DNA from 2 places in the Ancylobacter sp. VNQ12 genome. Region 2 is predicted to be linked to the other one. Evidence: predicted binding sites of a transcription regulator. Region 2 holds the regulator's gene; the other holds the start of a gene.
The links. Region 2 encodes PhoB, which activates phosphate uptake and scavenging genes when phosphate is short. Its sites were predicted from a motif close to TGTCATNNANCTGTCAT; they were not measured.
Positions count from the first base shown of each region.

Region 1: the regulator PhoB is predicted to act here: its motif matches at 1,576-1,592, upstream of ACO2RV_RS08205 (esterase-like activity of phytase family protein).

Region 1 covers NZ_JBMSDU010000004.1:68,666-73,234, reverse strand. Annotated here, with positions in the region: gene ACO2RV_RS08205 (esterase-like activity of phytase family protein) at 137-1,507, opposite strand; gene ACO2RV_RS08200 (homocysteine S-methyltransferase family protein) at 1,616-2,614, opposite strand; gene ACO2RV_RS08195 (TetR/AcrR family transcriptional regulator) at 2,829-3,452, shown strand; gene recJ (single-stranded-DNA-specific exonuclease RecJ) at 3,511-4,569, shown strand, end outside.
Region 2 covers NZ_JBMSDU010000002.1:331,169-335,737, reverse strand. Annotated here, with positions in the region: gene ACO2RV_RS05230 (SDR family oxidoreductase) at 1-172, shown strand, start outside; gene ACO2RV_RS05225 (bifunctional transcriptional activator/DNA repair enzyme AdaA) at 309-1,421, shown strand; gene phoB (phosphate regulon transcriptional regulator PhoB) at 1,385-2,086, opposite strand; gene phoU (phosphate signaling complex protein PhoU) at 2,137-2,850, opposite strand; gene pstB (phosphate ABC transporter ATP-binding protein PstB) at 2,873-3,694, opposite strand; gene pstA (phosphate ABC transporter permease PstA) at 3,703-4,536, opposite strand; gene pstC (phosphate ABC transporter permease subunit PstC) at 4,551-4,569, opposite strand, start outside.

The DNA.
Region 1 (4,569 bases), on a different contig from region 2:
CGAGGCTCGGCTTTGCCGAGCACCTCAGGATGACGAGCGCGTGCAAAGCCCAAGAACCAGCACCGTCATGCTGAGGTGCCGGCCGGAGGTCGGCCTCGAAGCACGCAGCCGGTCCGTGCAGGCAGTCCCCGCCGCCTCACTTCGCCTTCAGGAACTCGCCGACCTCGAGCAGGATCAGCTCGTTGTCGTCGGCCTTTTTCGGGTCGCGCGAGGAGGAGAAGGGTAGGTTGTTGTCGTTGCCGACCACGATGTGGGTGGCGTCGACCACGTCGACATTCTCGATGGTGAAGAACGGGAAGGTGAGCACGCCCTCGTTCAGCGGCTTCTTCGCCTTCTTGTCGGGATCGGCGATCTTCATCAGGTCGATATGGCCGATCTTGCGCACGCTCTGGCCGGCATTCGCGTCGGTCAGCTCGATCTTGTAGATGCGCTTGAACTTGGCGAGGTCGTGGAAGCAGTCCGGGCCCTTGGTGCCGGGAGCGCAGGCCTTGTCCGCGGTGCCTTCGCCATTGTCGCGCTCGATGATCATGCCAGTGGTGCCGTCGATCATGTTGAAGTCGCCGATGGCATTGCCGTTCTGCTCGAGAACGTACTGCCACATGCGGCCGGTCCACTTCTGCGCCGCGACGTCGAATTCGAGGATCGGCAGGAACTCCTTGCCGTCGGAGGTCTTCTGCCAGTCCTTCCTGGAGGCGTCCCACAGCGGGCCTTCCAGCAGGGCATAGAGGTACTTGCCGTCCTTGGAGGCGGCCATGCCCTCATAGCCCTTCGAGCGGCGGGCGTTGAACTCCACGCTCTGGTTCGGCACGCCGGGGGTGCCGACGGCGTAATGGTCGGGCGAGCGCACCGGCGTCTCGCCGGCCACGGTCTCGAACACGGCGAGCACCTTGCCGCTCATGTCGGCCTTGATCAGGTAGGGGCCGAACTCCTCGCCGATCCACAAATTGTCGCCGATGATCTGGAAGCTCTCGGTGTCGAAGTCCGAGCCGGTGAGGTAGCGCTTGTCCGTGCCCTCATGGACGATGCGGAACGGCACCTTCTTGTCCGGATCGGTAAGGAAGACGGTCTCGATCCGGTCGAAGGCGCCGGTCTGCCAGTCGATCTTGTAGTGATTGAGGTAGAGCGCCGAATCCGTGCTGTTGGCCTTGGCGCCCATGCCGTTGTCGGTGAGGATCCAGAACGTGCCGTCCGGCATGACCTTGATGCCCGAATGGCCCTGCAGCGGCTGGCCCTTGAACGGCAGCGAGACGCCGGTCGGGCGGCCCGCCGACTTGCCCATCACCGTGCCGACGGCCTCGACGCGGGTGCCGGTGGTGTATTTGCCGGAGGTCTTCAGGTCCGCCGGAGCGTCGGCGGGCATCTCGACGAAGCTCTCCGCCGGCAGCACGGCATGGCCGGCGAGCGTGGCGGGATAGGTCTGGTCGGCGCGGGCCTGCGTGCCGGCGAGGACGACGAGCGCAAGCGCCGCGCTCGCGAGAAGGCAATTGCGGAAGGCTTTGCGAGCCATGACGGTTCTCCGTGTCGGTGAGAGTCGAAGCCAAGGCCGCTTTCCTGACCTTTCGGCATGTCGCCCGCGTAACGGAGGGATGACGGAGCGGTGACGCTCCGCCCTGCGTCAGGCGCCTCCGGCTGCTCCCGCGGGCAGGCAGGCAAGGCTGATCTGGTCGACGTGGCGGTAGTCGGTGCCACAGCAGCCGCCGAGGATGTTGAGCCGGCGCATATGCGTGCGCAGCGCGCGATATTGCCGGCCGAGCTCCGCGGGATCGCCCGCATCGAGATCCGGCGAGGCATCGAGTTCGGCATGGCTGCGCCGCGAGGCATTGGCGCGCAGGCCTTGGATGCGGTCCAGCCAGTCGCCGCCCTCCGCGATGATGCCGGCGAAATGCGTCGGATGGGCGCAATTGATCATGTAGTAGAGCGGGGCGGCATCGGTCTGCGCGTCCACCTGCTCGATCGCCGCGCGCAGGCTCTGGCCGGTCGGCAGCTTTCCATCGGTTTCGAGCGTGAAGGAGATGGTGGCGGGTATGCCGGCGGCCTTCGCCGCCAGCGCGATGCCGACCGCCTCCTCGACATAGTTGATCGTATAGGCGCTCACCATGTCGGCGGCGGTGTCGGCGAAGGTCTCGATCTGCGTCGCGTGGTAGCGCGCCGCCTCCGCTGCCGACATCGTCGCGCCGGGCTGGTAGCCGTCGCCGCGCGGGCCGACGACGCCGGCGAGGATGACGGGCGTTGCCGGCGCCTCGAAGCGGTCGCGCAGGCGCAACATCAGACCGATACTGGCGCGGTTGAGGCCGCTCATCTCGTCTTGCGTAAGGCCGAGTTTCACCGCCCAGTCGGGGCTCGCCCGCCAGGTCGGCGCGTCCATCACGAAGCCGGCGCCGCGTTCGCGCGCGAGATCGAGGAAGCGCGTGTAATAGGCGCTTAGCGTCTCGCGGCCGCTCTCGCGCCGCATCAGGTCGATGGAGGCGAAATAGGGAAGCTCGATGCCGTCATGAAAGATGAAGGTGGTTTCCATGCCGCCATCCATCAGAAAGATGCGATCGGAGAGCAAGGAAAGGTCGCGGCGATGCTTGGGTCGTGCGGAGGAGAATTGGCTGTAGTCGATCTCGGTCATCATGAACTCCTGTCATGTCGCATGGCGGCGGCCCGCCGGTCGGCGGTTAAATGCCCCGGACTGGTGCGGTCGACCTAGCCGTCTCGCGGTCAAGCGAGTGCGGAATTCAACTTTCTCCTTTTATATCATGCAGTTCCACTGGAATCGCCATTATCGTGCAGGACTCGGGAACCGGTTTGGCGACGCCTGACTGTACTTGTGGTACAGTTACGTCATGCTGGAAAACGTTCCGAAGCGCCGCACCGACACGCGGGAGCGCCTGCTCGACCTTGCCGAGCAGGGCATTCTGGCGAAGGGCTTTGCCTCGACTTCCATCGACGAACTGATCGCCGGCGTCGGCATCACAAAGAGCGGCTTCTTTTATCATTTCAGGGACAAGAACGATCTCGCCCGTGCCCTGCTGGAGCGCCATATCGCGCGCGACCGCGATCTCCTCGACGACATCTTCCGCCGCGCCGAGGAACTCAACGACGATCCGCTGCATGGCTTCCTCGTCGGCCTGCGGCTGTTCGCGGAGATGATGGCGGCGCTGCCGGAAGCGCATCCCGGCTGCCTGGCGGCGACGCTGTGCTATCAGGATCAACTGTTCGACCGGACGGTGCAAGCGCTCAACGCCGAAAGCGTGCTCGCCTGGCGTCGGCGCTTCCGGGCGCGGCTGGACGCGATCGCCGCGCGCTATCCGCCGCGCGAGCCGGTGGACCTCGAAGCGCTTGCGGACATGCTGTCGACCCTGGTCGAGGGTGGACTGGTGATGGGGCGCGCCTTGCGCGACCCGACCATCCTGCCACGGCAGATCCTGCTCTATCGCGATTTCCTGCGGCAGAGCTTCGCGCCCTGAGTGCGAACGGCTCAGCGCCACTCGACGCGAGGGCATTGTTCAGGCTTATCCTGCCGGCATGAGTCTGACCCTTCCCACGGCCGCGCCGCCCCCGCGCGCCTTTCTCGGCGTCACGCGCTCGGCGACGGACCGCTTCTGGCGCGAGCGCGTCGATGCGCGCGGCGCGCAGGCGACGCTGGCCATCGTCCAGCGCCATGGCGTCCCCGAAATCCTCGCCCGCATTCTGGCCGGCCGGGGCGTCGGTATCGACGAGGTCGATGCCTGGCTCGATCCGACCGTCAAGCGCCTGCTGCCCGACCCCGACACGCTGACCGACATGGGGCCTTGCGTCGCCCGCCTCGCCGACGCCGTCACCAAAGGCGAGAAGGTCGCGGTCTTCGGCGATTATGACGTGGATGGCGCGACATCGACCGCGCTTCTCGTCGAGGTGCTGCGTGCGGGCGGGCTCGACCCGGCCTTCCACATTCCCGACCGCATCTTCGAGGGCTACGGCCCCAATATTCCGGCCATCGAGGCGCTGGCGGCGGCGGGCGCGACGCTGCTGGTGACGGTCGATTGCGGCACGATGAGCTTCGAGCCCTTCGCCCGCGCCCGCGAACTCGGCCTCGACGTCGTCGTCATCGACCACCATCAGGCGGGCGAAGCGCTGCCGGAGGTCGCGGCGCTGGTGAACCCCAACCGGGTCGACGACCTCTCGGGCCTCGGGCACCTGTGCGCCGTGGGCCTCGTCTTCGTCGTCGCCGTCGGTCTGGTGCGCGAACTGCGCCAGCGCGGCTGGTGGAGCGAGGAACGTCCCGCGCCGAACCTGCTCGCCAGCCTCGATATCGTCGCCCTCGGCACGGTGGCGGATGTGGTGCCGCTGCTCGGCCTCAACCGCGCCTTCGTCACCAAGGGACTTCTCGTGCTGCGCAAACGCGAGCGGCCGGGCCTGACCGCGCTGATGGACGCCGCGCGCCTTTCCGGCCCGCCCAAGGCCTGGCATCTCGGCTTCCTGCTCGGCCCGCGCATCAATGCCGGCGGACGGATCGGCGACGCCGCGCTGGGGACTCGCCTGCTGCTGACCCGCGACCCGATCGAAGCGGCAGTGATCGCCGCCGAGCTCGACCGCCTCAACAGC
Region 2 (4,569 bases):
CAATGACACGCCCGAGGCGCAGTCCTTCATCACCGGGCTGCATGCGCTCAAGCGGGTGGGGCGGCCGGACGAACTGGCGCGCGCCGTGCTCTATCTCGCCTCGGACGATTCGTCCTTCGTGTCGGGCACCGCACATCTGGTCGATGGCGGATTGTCGATCACCCGCACCTGAGAGGTGGGCTCGCAACGCCGGCCTGCTCCCTCTTCCCAACGGGGAGAGGGAATTACACGTCGGGCGTCGCGCCAGCGCGAAGAATAACCGCCCGATTTGCGGCGGCACGGTTCGGCTGAGATGATACCCCTATCGCATGCTGTTCGACCTGCCCGACCACGCCACGCTCTACCGCGCCCTTCTCGACCGCGACGAGGGCTATGACGGCCGCGCCTATGTCTGCGTCGCCACCACCGGCATCTTCTGCCGGCTGACCTGTCCCGCGCGCAAACCGAAGCCGGAAAACTGTACCTTCCACGCCACCATCGGCGCCTGCATCGAGGCCGGATTCCGCCCCTGCAAGCGCTGTCATCCGCTGCAGCCGGCGGCGAATGCCGATCCGGTCATCGGCGCGCTGCTCGCGGCGCTGGACGCCCGACCGGACCGCCGCTGGAGCGAGACGCATGTCGAGCGCATGGGGTTCGACCTGTCGACGGTGCGGCGCACCTTCAAGCGGCACTTCGGCATGACCTTTCTGGAGATGGCGCGCCAGCGCCGCCTGCGCGAGGGGTTCGAGACGCTGTATGAGGGCGGCAAGGTGATCGAGGCGCAACACGTAGCCGGCTTCGAATCTGCCAGCGCCTTCCGTGCCGCCTTCGCGCGGCTGCTGGGCTGTGCGCCGGGCGACATTGCCGGGCGCGGCGCGCTGCTGGCCGACTGGATCGCCACGCCGCTGGGCGACATGATCGCCATCTCCAGCGGCTCGCATCTCCATCTTCTGGAATTCATCGAGCGCCGGGCACTGCCCACCGAGATCGCCCGGCTGCGGCAGCGGGCCAAGGGCGACCTCGGCATTGGCGGCTTCGCGCCCACCGAACAGATCCGCGCCGAACTCGGCGATTTCTTTGCCGGCCGCTCCGCGCATTTCGCCACGCCTTTGGCGCTCGACGGCAGCGCCTTTACCCGCGCGGTCTGGGCCGAGCTGCGGCGGATACCGCCCGGCGCGACGGTGAGCTATTCGGAAATCGCCCGCCGCGTCGGGCAGCCGTCGGCGATACGGGCGGTGGCGCGGGCGAACGGCGCCAACCAACTGGCGCTGATCATCCCCTGCCATCGCGTCATCGGCGCCGACGGGTCGCTGACCGGCTATGGCGGCGGCCTCTGGCGCAAGCAGCGGCTCTTGGAGATCGAGCAGCAATACCGCGCGCCGCAGGCCGCAGCCGCCGCGCCCGATCAATGGGCGCGGGCGAACATCTCGTTGAACGAATAGCCGGAGCCGCGCACGGTGCGGATCGGGTCGGGCTGGCGCGGGCGGTTGAGCGCCTTGCGCAGGCGCCCGACATGCACGTCGACCGTGCGCTCGTCGATATAGACGTCCTGGCCCCACACGCCGTCGAGCAGCTGCTCGCGCGAATAGACCCGGCCGGGCGACTGCATGAGGAATTCCAGCAACCGGAACTCGGTCGGCCCCAGATGCAGCTCGCGGCCGGCGCGGTGGACGCGCTTGGTTTCGCGGTCGAGCTCGATGTCGCCGGCACGTAGCAGCGTCGAGATGTGCTCGGGCTTGGCCCGGCGCAGCAGCGCGCGCACGCGCGCCACCAGCTCCGGCACAGAGAACGGCTTCACCACATAGTCGTCGGCACCGGTGGCGAGGCCGCGCACCCGCTCGGTCTCCTCGCCGCGGGCGGTGAGCATGAGCACCGGCATGCGCTCGGTCTCCGGCCGGGCGCGCAGGCGCCGGCACAGCTCGATGCCGGAAAGGCCCGGGAGCATCCAGTCGAGAATCAGCAGGTCCGGCACGCTTTCGCGCAGCCGGGTCTCCGCCTCGTCGCCCCGCCCGACGCTGTCGACGGCGTAGCCCTCGGATTCGAGATTGTAGCGCAACAGGAGGGTGAGGGGCTCCTCATCCTCCACGATCAGAATATTGGTCGGCATAGGGGGCGTCCCGATCGCTTGCCAGAGGGCCTTGCCAGAGTGACCGTCCCTCACGCCGGGAACGGAACCGCCGTGATGCTGGAGGTGTCCTGCTTGGGCCGCTCGTCGGCAAGCTGCTGGCCGGTCGAGAGATAGTGCACGGTCTCGGCGATGTTGGTCGCGTGGTCGCCGATGCGCTCGATGTTCTTGGCGCAGAACAGCAGGTGCGTGCACAGCGATATGTTGCGCGGATCCTCCATCATGTAGGTGAGGAGCTCGCGGAACAGCGAGGTGTAGAGAACGTCCACCTGGCCGTCGCGCCGCCACACTTCCAGCGCGCGGGCATCGTCGCGGCCGGCGTAGGAATCCAGCACTTCCTTGAGCTGCTCCTGCACCATCGCCGACATGTGCTCGACGCCGCGCACCAGCTTCTGCGGATGGAACTCGCCGGTCAGCGCCAGCACGCGCTTGGCGGTGTTCTTGGCGAGATCGCCGATGCGTTCCAGATCGTTGGCGATGCGCATCGCGGCGACGATCTCGCGCAGGTCGCCGGCCAGCGGCTGGCGGCGGGCGATGGTGAGGATGGCCTTTTCCTCGATCTCACGCTGCAGCAGGTCGACCGGGCCGTCGAGCACGATCACCTTCTGGGCCAGTTCGGCGTCGCGCTTCACCAGCGCGGCGACGGAATCGGTGACCAGGCGCTCGGCCTGGCCGCCCATCTCGACGACGCGGCGCGAGAGTTCCTTCAGATCGGTGTCGAAGGACGAGACGATATGTTCGGTCATGGATTGATCCTCCGCCGCCGGTTCAGCCGAAGCGGCCGGTGATGTAGTCGCGGGTGCGCGCCTCGCGCGGATTGGTGAAGATCTCGGAGGAGGTGGCGACCTCGATCAGCTCGCCGAGATAGAAGAAGGAGGTGATGTCGGCGCAGCGCGCCGCCTGCTGCATGTTGTGCGTCACGATGACGATGGTGAATTCCTGCTTCAGCTCGTCGATCAGGTCCTCGATCTTCGAGGTCGAGATCGGATCGAGCGCCGAGGTGGGCTCGTCGAGCAGGATCACTTCGGGGCGCACCGCGATGGTGCGGGCGATGCACAGGCGCTGCTGCTGGCCGCCCGACATGCCGAGCGCCGAGGTGTGCAGCCGGTCCTTGGTCTCTTCCCAGATCGCGGCCTTGCGCAGGCACCATTCCACCCGCTCGTCCATCTGCGCCTTGCTCAGCTTCTCGTGCAGCTTCACGCCGAAGGCGATGTTGTCGTAGATCGACATCGGGAACGGCGTCGGCTTCTGGAACACCATGCCGATGCGTGAGCGCACCACGGTGGAATCCAGTTCCTTGCTGAGCAGGTCGACGCCGTCGAACAGGATCTTGCCCTCCGCGCGCTGGCCCGGATAGAGCTGGTACATCCGGTTGAAGATGCGCAGCAGCGTGGACTTGCCGCAGCCCGAGGGCCCGATCATCGCGGTGACGCGCTTCTCGGGGATCTCGAAATTGATGTTTTTCAGCGCGTGGTTGTCACCGTAGAAGAAGTTCAGCCCCTCGACCTTGAGCTTGGGCTCGGCGGACGGCGCGGTGGCGCGGTTGACGGCGGAAGCGATGTCGATCGACGTATCGGGTGCGAAATTCATGGTCCGTCTCACTTCATCTTCGCCAGGACGAGGCGGGAAAGGATGTTCAGGGTCAGGACCCCGACGGTGATGATGAGCGCGCCGGCCCAGGCAAGGGCGACCCAGTCCTCGAAGGGGCTGGCGGCGTACTGGTAGATGGCGATGGGCAGGCTGGCCATCGGCGCGTTGAGGCTCACGGACCAGCCATTATTGCCCAGCGAGGTGAACAAGAGCGGCGCGGTCTCGCCGGCGGCGCGGGCCAGCGCCAGCAGGACGCCGGTGACGATGCCGGCCTGGGCTGCGCGCCAGGTGACCAGCGTGACCACCTTCCACTGCGGCGCGCCGAGCGCGAAGGCCGCCTCGCGCAGGCCGATCGGCACCAGGTTCAGCATATCTTCGGTGGTGCGCACCACGACCGGTATGACCAGGATGGCCAGCGCGATGGACCCCGCCCAACCGGAGAAGCCGCCGAAGGGAACGACGAGCAGCTGGTAGACGAACAGGCCGATCAGGATGGAGGGAGCGGAGAGCAGCACGTCGTTGACGAAGCGCACGACATTGGCGATCTGCGTGCCGCGGCCGTTCTCGGCGAGGAAGGTGCCGCACATCAGGCCGATCGGCGTGCCGATGACAAGGGCGACGCCGATCTGGATCAGCGAACCGACGATGGCGTTGAGCAAGCCGCCTTCCGCGCCGGGCGGCGCGGTGATCTTGGTGAAGACGTGCGGGCCGAGGGCCGGCAGGCCACGCGACAGCAGCGTCCACAGGATCCAGGCGAGAAGCACCAGGGAGAGGGCGGCGAAGCCGGTTGAAACCGCCTTGACGGTGAGGTCGGTAGCGCGACGGCGGGCGAGCGATGCCATGATTGTTTCTTCCCTCAGCCCTTGAGCTTCGAC